2 regions of the Pseudoclavibacter sp. JSM 162008 genome follow, and region 1 is predicted to be linked to the other one. Evidence: predicted binding sites of a transcription regulator. Region 1 holds the regulator's gene; the other holds the start of a gene.
The links. Region 1 encodes LexA, which represses DNA repair genes until DNA is damaged. Its sites were predicted from a motif close to TCGAACANNTGTTCGA; they were not measured.
Positions count from the first base shown of each region.

Region 2: a site for LexA is predicted at 4,477-4,492, ahead of ABVF28_RS09355 (DUF222 domain-containing protein). Genes of this name have one in related genera too.

Region 1 is NZ_JBEWYX010000002.1:31,707-41,114, forward strand. Features, by position in the region: gene hisB (imidazoleglycerol-phosphate dehydratase HisB) at 1-20, opposite strand, end outside; gene ABVF28_RS01660 (histidinol-phosphate transaminase) at 30-1,118, opposite strand; gene ABVF28_RS01665 (LysM peptidoglycan-binding domain-containing protein) at 1,186-1,500, opposite strand; gene lexA (transcriptional repressor LexA) at 1,726-2,379, shown strand; gene hflX (GTPase HflX) at 2,476-3,999, opposite strand; gene ABVF28_RS01680 (class I SAM-dependent methyltransferase) at 4,036-4,647, shown strand; gene dapF (diaminopimelate epimerase) at 4,616-5,527, opposite strand; gene miaA (tRNA (adenosine(37)-N6)-dimethylallyltransferase MiaA) at 5,579-6,496, opposite strand; gene miaB (tRNA (N6-isopentenyl adenosine(37)-C2)-methylthiotransferase MiaB) at 6,493-8,016, opposite strand; gene ABVF28_RS01700 (hypothetical protein) at 8,084-9,025, shown strand; gene ABVF28_RS01705 (regulatory protein RecX) at 8,987-9,408, opposite strand, start outside.
Region 2 is NZ_JBEWYX010000009.1:56,132-65,539, reverse strand. Features, by position in the region: gene ABVF28_RS09365 (glutamate synthase-related protein) at 1-889, shown strand, start outside; gene ABVF28_RS09360 (sulfite reductase flavoprotein subunit alpha) at 886-2,622, shown strand; gene ABVF28_RS09355 (DUF222 domain-containing protein) at 2,835-4,394, opposite strand; gene ABVF28_RS09350 (TetR/AcrR family transcriptional regulator) at 4,602-5,246, shown strand; gene ABVF28_RS09345 (hypothetical protein) at 5,243-5,446, shown strand; gene ABVF28_RS09340 (hypothetical protein) at 5,443-5,697, opposite strand; gene ABVF28_RS09335 (MarR family winged helix-turn-helix transcriptional regulator) at 5,752-6,216, shown strand; gene ABVF28_RS09330 (NADH:flavin oxidoreductase/NADH oxidase) at 6,262-7,365, opposite strand; gene ABVF28_RS09325 (alpha/beta hydrolase) at 7,442-8,476, opposite strand; gene pyk (pyruvate kinase) at 8,627-9,408, opposite strand, start outside.

The DNA of each region.
Region 1 (9,408 bases):
GTGCGTGGCGTCGTGGTCATCCCTCCAGCCTAGGCCTTTCCGGCGTTCGTGATCTCGGCGAGAGCGTCCAGGAACGCGGACGTCTCCGCCCGTGTACCCGCCGTCACCCTGAGCGTGTTCGGGATGCCGACGTCGCGGACCAGGATGTCGCGTTCCAGCAGCCGAGCGAAGGTGTCTGCCGGGTCATCGACACCCCCGAAGAGCACGAAGTTCGCCCCGGACTCCCAGGGCGTGAAACCGAGCGCCGGGAGCTCTGCGAGAAGGCGGTCCCGCTGCTCGCGGATGGCGTCGACCTGCTGCAGCATGATCTCGGAGCACTCGAGTGCGGCGGTTGCCGCGGCCTGGGTGATCGCAGACAAGTGGTAGGGAAGGCGGACCAACCGCACGGCATCCACGACGGCGGAGTCGGCCGCGAAGTACCCGACTCGAGCACCCGCGAACGCGAATGCCTTGCTCATGGTCCTCGAGACGACGAGCCGCTCGCGCCCGGAAAGCAGCGAGAGCGCGGTCTCCTCGCCGTCTGGGAGGAACTCGGCGTAGGCCTCGTCGACGATGAGGATGCCGTCGGTCGCTTCGTAGGCCGCGGCGATCACGCTGAGGTCGGTCGCGGTGCCCGTCGGGTTGTTGGGCGAGCAGATGATCGTGATGTCGGGCTGCTCCCGCTCGATGGCCTCGGTGACGAGCTCTGCGGTGATCGTGAAGTCACCGGCGCGCGGCACTGGCACCCAGGTGGACCCCACACCTTGGGTGAGCAGCGGGTACATCGAGTAACTGGGCGTGAAGCTGAGCACACTCCGGCCTGGCCCCCCGAAGACCTGCAAGAGCTGCTGCATGATCTCGTTGGAGCCGTTCGCCGCCCACACCTGCTCGGGAGAGATGCCGTGACCCAGGTAGACACTCAGCTGCTCCCGGAGTGCGGTGAACTCGCGGTCCGGGTACCGGTTGAGACCCGGGAGCTCGCGAGCGATCGCTTCGATGATGCGTCTTGCGACGACCTCTGGAACCTGGTGCGGGTTCTCGTTGACGTTGATGGCGACGCGCACCGGTTGCTGAGGCGCACCATATGGGGTGAGTCCGCGAAGGTCGTCGCGGATGGGCAGGTCTTCGAACGAGGTCACCGGACAAGCCTACGACGAGGCCCCCACCACGCCCCGGCCGAGGTGTTCGTCGACGACATGTACGACGTCAGTCGAGCGGGAGCGCGAGGCGCTGGCCGGCCTGAACCGTGCCGTTCTCGAGCGCGTTGAGCTTGGAGATCTCGACGATGACGTCGCGGACATCTGCGTCGCCCGCGACCTCCTCGGCGATTCCCCAGAGAGTGTCGCCCGCGCCGACCGTGACGTACTCGAACTCGACATCGGCTGTCTCGTTCGATGCCGCTGCAGAGGTCATGTGCGTGGCGCCGAGCGCGATGGCGGCGGCGACGGGCAGCGCGGCGAGCGCCAGGACGACCCGGCGGCCTCGAGCGGTGAGGCGGAGCGGTGCGGCAGTGTTGTTCATGATTCCTCCTGATTCGTCCACATCTTCGAGCGGTCGAATGTATGTACTGAATATAGCTACGAACAAAGTGTCAAGTCAAGGTCGAACGTTCGAATCTGCCGAACTTTCCTCCACAACACTCGAAGAAATGTTTCGTAGCTGCGTGCACCCTCGGTAGGGTTGGCGCTATCAGGCAGTGCACCACCTGCCACCGACATTCCGTGTCGGAGAGCGGACGGAGACGACATGGCCAAGAAGCCAGCGAGTGACATCTACAGAAAGCTGACCGAGAAGCAGGAGCGCATCCTGACCTGCATCATCGAGTCGGTTCGCACTCGCGGGTACCCGCCGAGCATGCGGGAGATCGGCGATACGGTCGGGCTGGTCTCGCTCTCGAGCGTGACCCATCAGCTCGGGCAGCTTGAGAAGTTCGGCTACATCAAGCGGAACCCGGGCATGCCACGCGCTCTCGAGGTGCTCGTGCACTTCGACCATGCCGACGATGGCGACTCGAACGACACGGCGGAGGCCGCCTTCGTACCCGTCGTGGGTCGCATCGCAGCCGGCATCCCGATCACGGCTGAGCAGCAGGTCGAGGATGTCTTCGCGCTCCCCCGCCAGATCGTTGGCAAGGGCGAGCTCTTCCTGCTCCGCGTGGTCGGCGAGTCGATGATCGACGCCGCCATCTGCGATGGCGACTGGGTCGTGGTGCGGTCACAGCGCACTGCCGAGAACGGCGACATCGTCGCCGCCATGCTCGACGGCGAGGCCACGGTCAAGACCTTCCGCAAGCGGGACGGACACATCTGGCTGCTCCCCCGCAACAGCGACTTCGAGCCGATCCTGGGCGACGAGGCTGAGATCCTGGGCAAGGTCGTCGCGGTGCTTCGATCCATCTGATCCTCTCCAGAGAAGACCCGCCTGAACGCAGAAGAGCGGCAAGCCCATCGGGCTTGCCGCTCTTCTGCGTTCAGTGCTCAGTCGCGCTGCAGCGACTCAGCCCGCGACGGTGAACTCTTCGAACAGGCCGAGCTGGTCGGGATTCACTCGCGCCTTGAGGCGCGTGCCACCCTCCTCGTGACCCAGCTCGAGCACAGCACCGCGCTCGTGGAGGTAAGAGACGAGGTCGCCGCGTTCGAACGGCACGAGCACGTCGATCGTGACCTCCGGCGTCGGAAGCAGTTCTGCGATTCGCGCGAGCAGCAGGTCGATGCCCTCGCCGGTGTGCGCAGACACGAAGATGCCGTCATTCGCGAGGCCCTGCAGTTCAAGGCGGCGATCGCTGTCGACGAGGTCGGCCTTGGTGAAGACGACGATCTCCGGGACGTCGTGCGCCTCGACCTCGCCGATGACGTCACGCACGGTGGCGAGCTGGGCGGCCGGGTCCGGGTGCGAGGCGTCGACGGCGTGCACGATGACATCGGCAGCCTGCAGCTCCTCGAGCGTCGATCGGAAGGCCTCGACAAGCTGGTGAGGCAGGTTGCGCACGAACCCGACGGTGTCGGCGATCGTGTACGGGCGGCCGTCTTCCGTGGATGCCTTGCGCACCGTCGCGTCGAGCGTCGCGAAGAGCACGTTCTCGACGAGCACACCTGCGTGGGTGATGCGGTTGAGGAGGCTCGACTTGCCGGCGTTGGTGTAGCCGACGATGGCGACGGCCGGCACCTGGTTGCGCTCGCGAGTCGCGCGCTTCACGTCGCGCGCGTCCTTCATGTCCGCGATCTGGTGCCGGAGCTTGGCCATCTTCGTGCGAATGCGGCGACGATCGAGCTCGATCTTCGTCTCACCGGGACCTCTCGAGCCCATGCCGGCTCCGCCGCCGACCTGCCCACCGGCCTGGCGGGACATCGACTCACCCCAGCCTCGGAGGCGCGGGAGCATGTATTCCATCTGCGCCAGCTCGACTTGAGCCTTGCCCTCTCGGCTCTTCGCGTGCTGAGAGAAGATGTCAAGGATCACGGCCGTGCGGTCGATGACCTTGACCTTGATCTCGTCCTCGAGCGCACGCCGCTGGCTTGGCGCGAGCTCCGTGTCCGCGACGACCGTGTCGGCTTCGAGGGCCGCGACGATCTCCTTGAGCTCAGCGACCTTGCCTCGGCCCAGGTACGTGGCCGGGTCCGGGTTGGGTCGCCGCTGGAGCACGCCGTCCAGGACGACGGCGCCCGCCGTCTCCGCGAGAGCGGCCAGCTCCTGCATGGAGTTCTCGGCCTCCTCGAGGGAGTTGCGACGGTAGACCCCGACCAGGACAACCCGCTCAAGACGCACCTTGCGGTACTCGACCTCGGTGACGTCCTCGAGTTCCGTGCGCAGGCTCTCGACGCGCCGCAGGGATTGGCGCGCCTCGCGTTCGAGCTGGTCACCATCGGATTCGCCGTCGTACCCCGTGCTCGCACCGTCCTGCAATGCCTGCGCACGCCCGGACGAGAACAGGGTCATGGTCGCGCCCGGCTCTCTCGCCGCTCGCAGGATTCGGTCGATCGCGTCGTTGCTCTCGCCTGGAGGAGTTTCAGAATCTCGCATATTCGTACGATTCTACGCCGGTGCTAGCGTCTAGGGGTGACCGCTCAGCATTACTTCTCAGCAACCCCAGACGGCCCGCTCGAGCGGCGAAGCATCCAGGTCAGGCTCCGGGGGCACGCCGCGACCGTCACCACGGCCGGCGGCACCTTCAGCCCGGAGCACCTCGACCGAGGCACGCAAGCTCTCCTCGCCGCCGCCCCGAAGCCTCCAGCAACTGGCACGGCGCTGGATCTCGGCTGCGGCTGGGGCGCGATCAGCCTAGCCCTGGCGCTCGAGTCGCCCGAACTCGATGTGTGGGCGGCCGATGTCAACGAGCGAGCGCTCCTCCTGACCCGTGAGAACGCGGAGAACCTCTGCCTCCATCGGATCAGGACATCCCTGCCAGCCGATGTCCCCGCTGACGCCCGCTTCGACCTCATCTGGTCCAATCCGCCCATCAGGATCGGCAAGGACGCGCTTCATGAGCTGCTCATGGACTGGCTTCCCCGCCTCAGCGCAGACGGGGAGGCATGGCTCGTCGTCGCGAAGAAGCTCGGCGGCGACTCGCTGCAGGCCTGGATCGCGAAGCAGTTCGGCCCGGAGCTGTCCGTCGAGCGCCACTCGACGGACGCCGGATTCAGAGTGCTGCGGGTACGGCGAGCTCAGTAGCGAGGTCGTCCTCGACAACGCCGGTGAAGGCGATCTCAGCCGGCCCGGACAGGAACACGTGCTCGACGCCGTCGACAGGTGCGACGGTGACGTTGAGGACGCCACCCGGGACTCGCACGGACCACACGTCCGGCGCGCCTGCGCCAGCCCAGGAGCGGACAGCAAGCGCCGATGCAACGGCGCCTGTTCCGCAGGAGAGCGTCTCGCCGACACCGCGCTCGTGGACGCGCATCCGAATGTGCCCGACCCCGTCCTGGACGAGCTGGTCGTGCGGCACCACGAACTCGACGTTCGCGCCGAGCTCGGGGGCAGGCTCGATGAGCGGGGCGTGGAAGAGCTCGAGACGATCCAGCTCCTCCTCACTCGAGAGGGCCACGACGACGTGAGGGTTGCCGACATCGATGCCGAGGCCCGGGCGGGACACACCGATGTGCGGCACGGTCACCAGCGGCTCTCCGCCATCCAGACGCCACGGACCCATGTCAACGCGGAAGCCGTCACCCTCGCGCTCGACGATCCGGAGTCCAGCGCGGGTCCCGATCTCGAGGCGCTCGCCCTTCGCCAGCGTCGCCAGCCCGGTCTCGGTGAGGAACCGAGCGAAGGCGCGGACACCGTTGCCGCACATCTCGGCGATGGATCCGTCGCCGTTGCGGTAGTCCATGAACCACTCTGCACCGGGGTTCACGGCCTGCAGCTCGCGGCCCTCTGCAAGGTGCGCGGAACGGACGGCGCGGATGAGCCCATCGCCGCCGACGCCGAAGTTGCGATCGCACAGCCGCGCCACCCGCTGAGGCCCGAGCTCGAGTTCGCCATCCGGGTCGGAGACGAGGACGAAGTCGTTGCCGGTGGCCTGCGCCTTGGTGAACGCGAGTTGTGTCATGGCGTCAATGCTACGGACATCTGACCCGGCCCGTGCGCAGCGGACACGGCGTCAGAGTCCGGCTGCTTCGATGATGCGCTGGGCGGCGAAGCTCTCGCCGCTGTGCGCGCGAACGGCTCTGCTGTAGCGACGGAACCACGAGACCTGTCGCCTCGCGTACTTCCGAGTGAGGAGCTGCGCCTCCGCGATCGCCTCGGCCCGAGACGACTGGCCTCGAAGTTGCGCGAGCGCCTGCTGGTAGCCGATGGCTCGTCTCGCGGTGGTGCCGCGTTCGAGGCCCGCTTCCGCCAGCATCTCCGTCTCTTCCAGGAGTCCGCTCTCCCACATCCGCTCCACCCTGGCGTCCAGCCGCGGCGTGAGCACTTCGCGGTGCTCTTCGACGACGGCGAAGGTCACGTCCCGCCAGGTCGCCTCCTGGTCGGGCAGCTGCGCGCTGAATGGCTCGCCGGTGACCTCGATCACCTCGAGCGCGCGCACGAGACGACGGCCGTTCCGCGCGTCCATCGTGGCTGCGGCGGTCGGGTCCTGCTCGCGCAGACGTGCGAACAGCGGGCCAGGTCCGTCGCTCTCCAGCTCGGCCTCGAGTCGCGCGCGGACCTGCGGGTCGGTTCCAGGGAAGCGCAGATCGAAGCACACGCCAGCGATGTAGAGACCGGATCCGCCGACGAGGATGGGCACGTCCCCTTCGGCCTCGATCTGCTCGATGAGCGCCCTCGCACGTTCCTGGTACCAGGCGACGCTCGCGTCCTCGGTCACCTCTAGGACGTCGAGGAGGTGGTGCCGAACTCCCTCGCGTTCCTCGAGGCTGAGCTTCGCGGTGCCGATGTCCATGCCGCGGTACAGCTGCATGGCGTCGGCGTTGATGATCTGCGCTCCTCGACCCGTGGCGCGAAGGCGCGCGGCAACCTCGAGCGAGAGCCGCGACTTGCCCGTACCGGTCGCTCCCCCGATCGTGATGAACACGGTCAGGCTCGCCGGAGCGTCGGGAGACCGAGCGAGACGCGGCTCTGGGCACCTCCCGGCGCGGGTACCGAGCAGCTCTCCGCGAGCGAACGATCCCAGGCATCCCCCGCCGTCGTCCGGCGGACGTCGAGGTGGGATGAGCGAGCGTCGGCCACGAGATGGAAGGAAGCCGCGGCCGTGATCTCGACGGTCACGACGTCACCGGGTCGCGGACGTTCCACACCAGTCGGCACAGAGAAGTGCACGAGCCTGTTGTCTTCGGCTCGCCCGGACATGCGGTGTGTCTCGCCGTCCTTCTTCCCCTCGCCGGCGCTGACCAGGATCCGCTGCACCGAGCCGACGAGCTTCTCGTTCTCCTCGCGGCTGATGCGGTCCTGCAATGCCATCAGCCGCTCGTAGCGCTCCTGCACGACGGCCTTCGGCACCTGATCCGGCATCGTCGCGGCGGGCGTGCCCGGCCGGATCGAGTACTGGAATGTGAAGGCGCTCGCGAACCTCGAGGCCTCGACGACGCGCATGGTCTCGGCGAAGTCCTCTTCGGTCTCGCCCGGGAAGCCGACGATGATGTCGGTGGTGATGGCAGCGTGCGGCATCTGCTCCCTCACCTTGTCGAGGATGCCGAGAAACTTCGTGCTGCGGTACGAGCGCCGCATGGCTTTGAGGATGCGGTCCGAGCCGGACTGCAGGGGCATATGCAGCTGAGGCATGACGTTGGGCGTCCCCGCCATGGCATCGATGACGTCCTGCGTGAAGGCGGCGGGGTGGGGGCTCGTGAAGCGCACGCGCTCGAGGCCTTCGATCTGGCCGGAAGCGCGGAGGAGCTTGCTGAATGCCTGGCGGTCGCCGAACTCGACCCCGTAGGAGTTGACGTTCTGCCCGAGCAGCGTCACCTCGATCGCGCCGTCGTCGACGAGCGCACGCATCTCGCCGAGGACGTCGCCCGGCCTACGGTCCTTCTCTTTGCCACGGAGAGACGGGACGATGCAGAAGGTGCAGGTGTTGTTGCATCCCACCGAGATGGACACCCACCCGGAGTAGGTCGAGTCGCGCTTGGTCGGCAGGGTCGACGGGAAGACATCGAGTGACTCGAGGATCTCGAGCTGGGCCTCGTCGTTGTGACGTGCCCGCTCGAGCAGGCTCGGCAGGGCCCCCATGTTGTGTGTTCCGAAGACCACGTCGACCCAGGGGGCCTTTTCCAGGATCGTTCCGCGGTCCTTCTGGGCCAGGCATCCACCGACGGCGATCTGCATGCCTTCGTGTTCTCGCTTGATGGCCGCCAGCTGCCCGAGATTGCCGTAGAGACGGTTGTCCGCGTTCTCTCGGACGGCGCACGTGTTGATGACGACGACGTCTGGTTCGAGGCCGTCGGCTTCGACGTACCCAGCAGCTCGCAGCGAACCGGACATGCGCTCAGAGTCGTGCACGTTCATCTGACAGCCGAGCGTGCGCACTTCGTAGCTCCTCGGCGACCCGTCTGGTCTGCGTGCAGCTGGGGAGGGTGCGATGGGTGTGGCTGTCTCGCTCATGATCCGCCAATTCTACGTTCGCTTCACGATGGCGCACTGCCACCGCTACGCTGGCGGGATGCGAGCCATGACCACTGATGACGGCGTCACACCGGCGACTTCTCTTGCTCTCCAGAGAGGGCTGCTGCAGACCGACGCTGGCCGCGTTGAGGCGCGCGGGGAGCGATCGGCTGTCATCTCGGCGCCGAGCGGGGCCCTGTATGTCGGTCCGGCGGGCGGTGAGAACGGAGTCGACGGCCTGGTGCTGAAGGTGGGCGGCGGTCCGCTGCAGGCCGTGACCACGCTGGTCACGGATGAGTTGGGATCCTCGCGCCTCGAGGCTCTGACGATCTCGATGCATGACGAACCGGAGCGCTGGAGGGACGCCCCTCGCGATGAGGCGTACTGGCATTCCCTGCCGAGTGAGCTCCAGGGCGAGGTCCCGGTTGTCGAGCCGCGGCATGGGCTGCTGATCGTCTGCGACGCGGGGCTGCGCGATCAGTATCGGCAGAGCGAGTTCGCGTGGGATCGGTGGGTGGACGAGGTGGTCGCTCCGGCCGCGGCGTCGGACGGGGGGCCCGTGACGGCCGTGGAGTTCGCTGGGCGGACCGAGATGCTCCTGGCCCTCGGGGCGACGTCGTTCCCGTCGGGTGCTGCGGTGTTCGCTGGTTTCGATGCCAACCTGCAGATCGCGGCCCTGCACCTGGCACCCGTTGCCGAGCGGGAGCAGGAGGCCGCGATCGTGGCGGTACGCCGTGCTCGCGCGGCGCTTCGGGACGGCGAGCCGTCACGCGCGGCGACGCAGGCGATGGCTGCCATCTCGGCACTGGAAGCGGAACGCGACTTGCGCGCCGCAGGTCGCGTGGGCTTCGTGCTGGCTGAAGCACACGATCGGGCTGGTGCTCCAGCCGCAGCCCGGCGAGCCCTCGAGGAGGCTCTGGTCCGCCTCGAGGTCGCCCGCGACGCTGAGGGGCAGCGCGTTGCGCTGGCGCTACTCGACGGGAGTGACGCCGAAGAACACGCCGGCTGAGCCGCTCGACGGGCGGCGCGTCCTGGGACCTCCCTGGACGGCTTCCCTGGCGGCGGCGAACGCGACGCCTGCAGAGTAGCCGCGCCTGGAGAGGAACCCGGCGATGCGTCGGATTGCCGCGTCGGGCTCGACCCCGGTCACTCGCCTGGCACGTTCAGTGGCGAGTTCGGTGGCACGTTCGAGTTCGTCGTCGCGATCGATCTCGGCGAGCGCCTCCTGGATCGCTTCCGTGGAGAGGTGCCGGTCGCGAAGTGTCCGCTCGACGCCCTGGATGCCCGACCGCTTCTTATCTCTGGCCTTGTGCACGAGCAGCTCGGCGAGCCTGAAGTCGTCGAGGTAGCCGAGCTCAGTGCAGCGTTCGATCACCTGCTCTGTCTCGTCGT
Region 2 (9,408 bases), on a different contig from region 1:
GAGCGGCGGCTTCGTCTACCAGTACGACGCGGACGGGTCGACTCGCGCCAACGTCAGCGCCGACTCGCTGCTGGTGTTCCCCATCACCGACACGAGCCACGGGGACTTCCACGAGGCGGCCGTCAAGCTCCTGCTGCACTGGCACCTCGACGCGACCGGGTCTCCGCTCGCCGCGCGGATCCTCGGCGACTGGGAGGCGGAGCGCAGCAAGTTCTTCTGCGGCATGCCCCGGGCGCTGCTCCTGTACCAGGACGCGGACGAGATCCTCGCGGCCAAGGGCCGCAAGGAGCTCCTCGACGAGCTCTCGGCGTCGATCGCGACCCAGCGCATCCGCCTCTTCAAGGAGGCCTACCGCGGCGCTCACCCGGTCATCGGCGGGCGCACGCCGAGTGGCTCCGAAGCGGACCGCGACGACCGGTTCGCGCTGCTCGCCTCCTACGCCGTGCTGAACATCTCGCAGGGCATCGCGCTCACACGCGTCCCGGACGCGAGCGGACCCGACGACCCCCGGGTGGTGGATGCGGTGCGGAAGCTGATCCTCACCGAGGACTTCTTCGTCATGCAGCGCGTCAACAAGTACCTGCGTGGGGAGCTCGAGCGCTTCGAGGACGCTGCGCTGGCGGCCCTCATCGCTGCCAAGCGCCTGGAGGATTACAAGGACGCGCTCCGTCTGCGCAACGTGCGCAGCATCGACGCGCCTGGAACGACGGGATGGATCATGCACCAGAACGTGAAGAACCGCCGCCTGCTCGAGTCGGTTGGCACCGACGAGATCCTGGCGACCGCGGCGCTGGTGGACATCGCCCGCGACCTCGTCGTCACGGAGAAACGTCAGCAGCCTTCGGCCGCCATGGCGGGTCTCACGGCAACCGCCGGAGGTCTGGCATGAGCGCGCCGTTCATCCCGGTGGACGCCCCGTTCACCAAGGAGCAGCAGGCCTGGCTCTCAGGTTTCATGGCGGGCCTGGCCGCGATCCCGACGGCCGACAAGGAGGTGGAGTCGGCGACGCTCACGCTCGAGATCCTGATCGGCACGCAGACCGGCAACTGCGAGTTCGTGGCTGAGGACCTCGCGGCCGCGGCCCGCGGCGCGGGTCTCGCGGCGACGCTCGCCCCGCTCGACTCCGTCTCGCCCGAAGCGCTCGGCGGGGAACGCAACATCGTCGTCGTCACGTCCACGTACGGCGAGGGCGAGATGCCGGACAACGCGGAGCTGTTCTGGGAGGAGCTCTCTGCCGACGGTGCGCCGCGTCTCGAGTCTGCGAAGTTCGCCGTGCTGGCGCTCGGTGACAGCAGCTACGACGACTACTGCCAGGCAGGCAAGCTCATCGACACCCGCCTCGAGCAGCTCGGCGCCACTCGGGTGGTGCAGCGCGTCGACTGCGACGTCGACTACGAGGACGCAGCCGCCGCCTGGATCGCCGAGGTTGTCGAGCACTTCGCTGCGCTGCAGCCGAACACGGCAGCCCCGGCGCCCGCCGCCGCGGCCGCCCCTGCCCGCGTGCGCTCTCCCTGGAACAAGAAGACCCCGTACCCGTCGCGGCTCGCCGTGAACCGCGTGCTCTCCGGGCCGCGGAGCTCGAAGGAGATCCGCCACTACGAGTTCGAGCTCGGCGACAGCGGCATCACGTATGCGGCGGGCGACGCCCTCGCGGTCGTCCCGGTCAACGCGCCGGCACTCGTCGACGAGCTGCTCGGACACCTCGGATTCTCGGGAGACGAGGCGCTCGAGAACGGCTCCAGCCTGCGCACGGCGTTCGAACGTGAGCTCGACATCACGGCGCCGTCGAAGGACCTGCTCGCGGAGCTCTCGGCGCGCGAGCCAAGCGGCGCCGTCGCGGAGCTCGTGCAGCGCGGCGACAAGGCGCAGCTCGACAGCTGGCTGTGGGGGAAGGACACGCTCGACGTCCTCAAGGCCGCACAGGGCGTGGCGTTTGGTGCGGACGAGTTCGCGGCGCTGCTGCGCCCGATGCAGCACCGTGCGTACTCGATCTCGTCGAGCCCCCTGGCCAGCCCGGACCGCATCCACCTCACCGTCGCCTCCGTCCGCTACGGCAGCGAGGCCCGCCGGTACGGCGGCGTCTGCTCGACGTTCCTCGCTGACCGTGTGGGTGAGGCCGACCCGGTGCACCTGTTCCTGCAGCCGAACGCTGCGTTCCGCGTGCCCGAGGACGATGACGCGCCCATGATCATGGTCGGCCCTGGCACGGGCATCGCGCCGTTCCGTGGCTTCCTGCACGAGCGCGAGGCGCGGGGCGCCTCCGGTCGCAACTGGCTGCTGTTCGGTGACCAGCATCGGGAGAGCGACTTCATCTACGAGGACGAGCTGACGGGGCTCAGCGAACGGGGTGTCCTCGACCGCCTCGACCTCGCGTTCTCGCGCGACCAGGCCGAGAAGATCTACGTGCAGACGCGGATGCTCGAGCACAGTGCAGAGCTGTACGCGTGGCTCGAGGAGGGTGGCCACTTCTACGTGTGCGGCGACGCTTCGCGCATGGCAAGGGACGTCGATGATGCGCTGCATGCCGTGGTCGCGCGGGAGCGCGGAGTGACGGCTGAGGTGGCTGCCGAGTACGTCGGCGCCCTGAAGCGCCAGAAGCGCTACGTGAGGGACGTGTATTGACTCATGCGGCCGTTCGGTCGTGCTTGCCGGTGACGTCCTCGGTCCGCATGGCCGCACCTCCACGCTGGAGATGTCCGACGTGCGAGCGCAGTGCGTGGCCGTGGTGACGCGGCTCGAGCTCGTCGGCGCCGAAAAACACCGCGCATGGGAGCAGATGATGGAGTCGCTGCCCGCCACATGAGCCGCGGCTGCTTGGTTGCTGGTGAGTGGTTTCAGGGTCTTCGGTTGATTGCTGGGCGTGCGGTTTGGACGCTGCTGGTGGTGTAGCTGCGGCGGCGGGCGGTTCTGCGTGGGGCGTGGTGGCCGAGGGCGGGGACGACGTGCCAGCGTCCGCTGCCGTTGCGTCCGTTGTCGCCGTTGTTGCCGTTGGTGAGGACGAGCCGTCCGCGGTGGACTTCGTGGTGGTGGAAGAAGCACAGCAGGATGCCGTGTTTCGCGTCGGTGGGTCCGCCTTCGCTCCAGGGCTGTGCGTGGTGCACTTCGCACCAGCGGACGGGTGCGCTGCAGCCGGGGGCCCGGCATTGCCGGTCTCGGATCGCGATGGCTCGGCGTTGGGCGGTGGTGAAGAGTCGTTGTTTGCGGCCGAGGTCGAGGATCTCCCCGGTGCTGCTGCGGGTCGCGACGCGGATGAACCCGTCGCACAGCAGCTGCGCGGCGACGCTCGGCGGGACTGGTTCCCCGGTGCGCTCGAGGTGCGGGACGTCCTCGGGACGGGTCGCGGTTCCGGCGATGCCGGCCTTGGTGGTCACGATGATGACGGTGGGCGCTTCCCCGCCCGTTCGGGGCGCGTCTGGGGATTCGGCGTAGGCGCGCACGAGCATCGTGAGCGCGTCGATGCGCTGCTGCTCGATCGACCGCGGGTCCGCCAGCGGAACCTCGACGTTGTCGTTGTCGTTGTCGCTGTCGGTGTGCGCGTTGTCGTTGTCCAGCGGGAGCTCGTTGGCGCCGAGGGCCGGGGCGAGGGGTTCCCCGCACTCGGACGCCGCCGGGAACTCCACCCTGCGCCGCGGCGAGAGCAGCGCGTCGAACACCGACAGCAGCTGCTCGCCCTGCTCGGGTGTCGCGACGAACTTCCCGGTGACCGCGCCGTCGCCGCGCCGGGAGATCCACAGCCCGCGTTCCTCCGCGATCTTGTCGGCCCGCGGCTCGTCGCCGTCCGGGTCCAGGTACGACACCCACGTCGCCGCCTGCACCTCCAGCACCTTCGGTACGGCGGGCTGCTCGTCTTCCGGGTTCACCCCGCACGCTGACGCGACCAGCTCTCTCTCGGCCCGCTCGAGCTCGTCGACGCCCACGCGGTTCCCGGTGTGATCCAAGCCCTTCGTGATCGCCGACGCCTGCGCGATCGACATGACCGCCGACCCGACCGCCTGCGACACCGCCGGATACCTCGCCGGGATCGGCTCGCCCGTGACGTTCATCCGCTCCCGCGTCGCCGCCGCCACCCGCACCAGCGTGTTCGCCTCGAACGGCCGCACCGCGAGCACCTGCTCCACCATCGCCGTCAGGTTCCGGAACCCCGACTTCCGCGCCACCGACTCCGCACGCGGCGACTCATCCTCCCGCCGCAGCAACTCCCCAGCGACCTCCACCAACGCCGCATCCAACACACGCCGACGAGCCGCCAGCTCCCGCAACGCGACCACGATCTCCGCATCCGGAAGCCCCGCCAACTGACACCTGGCCTCGAGCAGCGCATCAACCACCGCCGTCTCCACTGACGACTCCACTGACGACTCGCGATACGCCTCCTGCTCGAACTGCGATGCCACGATAACCTCCCCCAAGATCACCACCAGCCTAGCACTGGACCGCACCAGAAACCAGTCGTTGACCAGGGATTGTGGAAAAACTCAGAACTTGTGTTCGACGCCGGACTGATCACCTGACAACACTTGGTCGGCGCAGCATCTCGACGCACCCCGGCCCCTGACGTCAGTGAACGAGTTCACTGAACCCGTTCGCTAGAGGCTTGGCCCATGTCGAGCACGCGCGCGGAGATAAAGAGGCACACTCAGACCCGCGTGCTCGACGCCGCCGAACAGATCTTTCAGGAGGAAGGGTTCGCTGGAGCCAGCATCCGCGGTATCGCCAAGTCAGCGGGCGTCAGCGCTGGAACCGTCATGTCGGTCGGCGACAAGAACGCGCTGCTCGTCCGGGTCTTCGATCGCCTCATCGAAGCTGAGCGCGACCGGCATGCAGCGGGCACGATCGTCGAGTGGGAGACGGCCCGACCAAGGCCGGCTCCTCGCATCGAATCGCGCCTCGCGGGCAACAGCACCTGTTCAGGCCGCCTGGTCGCTCTGGCCTCCCCATTTGTCGCCGTCTTCATGCGGGATGACGACCTCGCGCGCGTCTACGCGTCGATCCTCGTCTCCGGCGGCCACTCGTCGAGTCTCTTCTCAGAGCTCGCGGCGCGACTCACCGAGGAGAACCGTACCGCGATCACAGTGCGGGGCTGCACTCCGCGTGCAGAAGCCGCCCAGAAGGCCGGCGCGCTGTACTTCGCATTCGTGGGCCTGCTCTTCACGGCGTCGGCCCGCCGCACCGCCGACCCAGCTGATCTCTCCGCGGATCTGCACCGCGCGTTCGCCGCGATCTGCACCTGCAAGGAGAAAGGGTGATACTTCTCCCAGACCCGTGGTGGCCAACTCTCGCGCTCGCCGTCGTGCTCGCCGCCGACGCCGTGATGTCGCTCAAACCGCCCGAGTTCATCCGGGACTGCCTCGACGGCGTGCGCTTCCCGCGTGATTGGTGGTGGACGCTCATCGTCATCAAGCTGACTGCCGCGGCCGGTCTCGTGGTGCTGGTGGTCTCGCTCTAGCTGTCGGCGGAAGGGTTCGCTGGGCAGAGGATGCTGCTCGGCTGGTTCGCGCCGACACCACGGCGCACCTGATGCTCCGAATAGGGGTGCCCGCACTCGCGACAGGCGGACGGTGCGCGCACGGGGTCGGTGCGCGCGACTCCCCCGGTACCCACCTGGGCGGGGCCCATGAAGGGGAAGAGGGCCTGGTTGATTCGGTTCCACCAGCCCGGCTGGCCCTTGTACGGGTTCGGGAGTCTGTCGCTCGGCATGTTGTTAGTGTACTAACTATTCGTGGACTCGGTTGCTTCGGCTAGTCTGGACTCGTGGATCTCCTCGCGCTCGACAAGCAACTGTGCTTCGCCCTCGCCGCTGCGAGCAGGAGCGTCATCTCACTGTACCGCCCCATCCTCGAGCCCCTCGGTCTCACCCACCCCCAGTACCTCGTGATGCTGGGCCTCTGGGAGGACGACGGGCAGACGCTCGGTCAGCTCGCCCGAGCGCTGCATCTCGAACCGGCGACCCTGAGCCCGCTCGTGAAGCGGCTTGAGGCGTCGGGACTCATCACGCGGAACCGCAGGCCAGCGGACGAGCGCGCCGTCGAGATCCGGCTCACGGACGCGGGGCGCGGCCTCAGGCGGAAGGCAGAGGGAGTCCCAGTCAAGGTCGTTGCCGAGCTCGGCTGGAGCATTCCAGAACTCGAGGCGCTCAAGGACACGCTCACGCAGCTGCTGGCCGACTCCACGTCCGCACGGAGCGACCGCGGCGGAGACGGTCGCGACGAGAGCTGACGCCCACCTGCGGGGCCGAGCTCCCGAGTCGGCCGCACTCAGCGGCTAGGCCATGTTCGCGCGCCAGTACTGGGGCGCGACGAGTCCTTCCTGGCCGTCCCCCAACGCGACTGCGGCATGGACAGGCCAGTTCGGGTTCGCGAGTGCCGCACGGCCGATCGTGATCCCGTCGGCGTCACCGGCCACGAGGATCGCCTCAGCATGGCGCGCATCCGTGATCTGGCCGACCGCCGTCACGAACGTGCCCTCTTGTGGCAGCGCCGAGCGCACGGCGCGCGCCAGTGTCACCTGGTACCCGGGGCCGACCGGCCCGGTGAACGCGCCGATGCCACCACTCGACAGGTCGAACACAGTGACGCCGAGTCCGTGCACGCGCTTGGCGAGCTCGACGGTCTCGTCGATGGTCCAACCGCCTTCGACCCAGTCCTCACCCGAGAAGCGGATCGCGAGCGGCTTCTCGGCAGGCCAGTTGCGTCGCACCTCGCTCACGACCTCGAGGGCGAAGCGGATGCGGTTGTCGAACGATCCGCCGTACTCGTCGCTCCGCTGGTTCGAGCGCGGTGACAGGAACTCGTGCACCAGGTATCCGTGGGCTGCGTGGATCTGCAGCGCGTCGAAACCGGCCGCATCCGCCCGACGGGCCGCGATGCCCCAAGCGCTCACGATCTCGGCGATCTCTTCGACGCTCAGCGCGACCGGGGGCTCAAGGCCGAGTGCATCGTTGCTCGACGGTGCTTCCGCCGTCCACCCACCCTCGTCAGCAGGAACCCGGCCGCGCACCGTCTCGGGCAGCGCAGGATACGTGGACGCCTTCCCGCCGGCGTGCGCGAGCTGGATGCCGGCCGCCGCGCCCTGCGCATGAATGAACTCCACGATCGGGCGCCACGCCTCGGTGTGCTCGTCGCTCCAGATGCCCGCGTCCTCTGGGGAGATGCGTCCCTCTGGGACGATCGCGGTCGCCTCCGTCCAGACCAGCCCGAAGCCACCGCTGGCCCGCGCGCCGAGGTGCACCAGCTGCCATGAGGTCGGCAGGCCGTCGCGTTCCGTCACGGAGTACTGGCACATGGGAGCGAGGAACGTGGCGTTGCGCAGCGGCAGGCCGTCGCCATCGATGCTCGGGAGGGTGATCGGCGACAGGAGGCGGCTCATACTGACCTTTCGGGTGCGGTGGCGCTGGGTACACGCAGTCCAACAGTCCGCGAGCCTGCGTTGTTCCCTGCTCCGGTCAGTCCAGGTATCCCTTGAGCCAGGTGGTCATCGCGTCGAACGCCTTCGCTCGGACGGGTGGCGCCGAGAGGAGCACGTCGTGGAGTGCGCCATCCAGACGGCGAACGGTCACGGTGTCACCCAGATTGAGGGTGCGTCTCGCGATGTCGTCGACGCGCAGCACGGAGTCCGTCCGCCTCATCGCCTCGTGCCAGATCGGGGACAGCGTGCTGCGCGCCGAGAGCATCGTCAGGACCGGCGCCTTGATGTCGAGACCGACGGCGACGGCCGCATGGCCCGCGAGGATGGCGTTGAGCCAGCCAGCCCGCACGGTGAAGCTCGGCGTCGGCCGCCAGCGCTCGTCGAACTCCCACTCTCCCCCGAGGCTCTTCTTCACTGCCCTCGTGTAGAAGCCGAAATCGATGTTGTTGAACGTGTCCGTCGGGCGGAGCTGGGCCGCGAGTGTCATGAGCGGCATGAGGGCCGTGCGAACCGCGGCGCGCGTCTGCAGCTCCAGCCAAGGACTGTTCAGGATCAGCGCGCTGGCTCGCCCAGGGTGCCTGTCGGCCCACAGGCTCAGGGTCAGACCGCCAGTGGAGTGGCCGATGAGGATGAGCGGATGGCGACCGCGGCGATGCCCGCCCGGCCCATGCCCCATGATCTCCAGCGCGCGGTCCAGCTCCTCGTCGTAGGTGGCGAGATCGGTGACGAACCCGGGTGTCTGGTGGTCGCGGAGGCTGCGACCGTACTTGCGGAGATCGAGGGCGAAGAACCGCGCTCCCTCCCCTGCCCAGTAGTGCGCGTGATGCTTCTGGAAGAAGTAGTCGGACCAGCCGTGCACGTAGAGCACGTCGGCGCCCCGGGCGGGACCGCGTGCGAAGCGGTCAGCTCTCGGCCCGCGGACGAGCGTGGCGAGCACCTCGCCCTCATGGTCGGGCTTGAGCGGAAGATCGAGCGCGGCGAAGCCAGCGCCGAGGACGTCGGGACGCCAGGACGTCGCGGCGGCGAGCGAGTCCATCGGGTCCGTGCCGACGGATCCCTGCAGCGGACTCATGTCGTCTGTTCCGTCTCGGACTTCACCATGGTGAAACGATACCCGTCGCACCGGGTGCAGCGTGGGCGCGCGAAGGCGAGCGCGCGCCGGGGATGCACAGAGGCCGGACAGCATGTTGGTGCTGTCCGGCCTCCGCGTTGCCGATCTGGCTCAGCGTGTGTGCTTGCCCTCGTACGCGGGCACGACGCGGTCGTCGTCGACGCCCACGCGGTGCACCCGGAGGTCGTTGGTGGTGCCGGCGCGTCCCGGCGGCATGCCTGCCACGACCACGACGACGTCGCCCGCCTGCGCGAGGCCGTTTTCCATGAGGTACTTGTCGACCTGCCCGATCATCTCGTCCGTGTGCGTGACGCGGTCGACGATCGCTGCCGTGACGCCCCAGTAGAGGTTCATGCGACGAGCGATGTGGGGTGACGGGGTGAACCCGAGCACAGGGATCTCGGTGCGCAGGCGCGCCATGCGGCGCACGGAGTCACCGGACTCCGTGAACACGCAGTAGTACTTCGCCTTGAGGAACTCGCCCACTTCCGATGCGGCGAGGGTGATCGCGCCGCCCTGCGTGAAGGGCTTCGTGCCGAGCGGCGGGATGCGGTCGAGGCCGTGCGTCTCGGTCGACTCGATGATGCGCGCCATGGTGCGCACCGCCTCGATCGGGAACGCGCCGACGCTCGTCTCACCGGACAGCATGAGCGCGTCGGCGCCGTCGAGGACGGCGTTCGCGCAGTCGGATGCCTCCGCGCGGGTGGGGCGCGGGTTCTCGATCATCGTCTCGAGCATCTGCGTCGCGACGATGACGGGCTTCGCCCAGCGGCGGGCTTGCTGGATCGCGTTCTTCTGCACGATCGGGACCTGCTCGAGCGGCAGCTCCACGCCGAGGTCGCCGCGGGCGACCATGATGCCGTCGAACGCGTCGACGATCTCGTTGAGGTTTT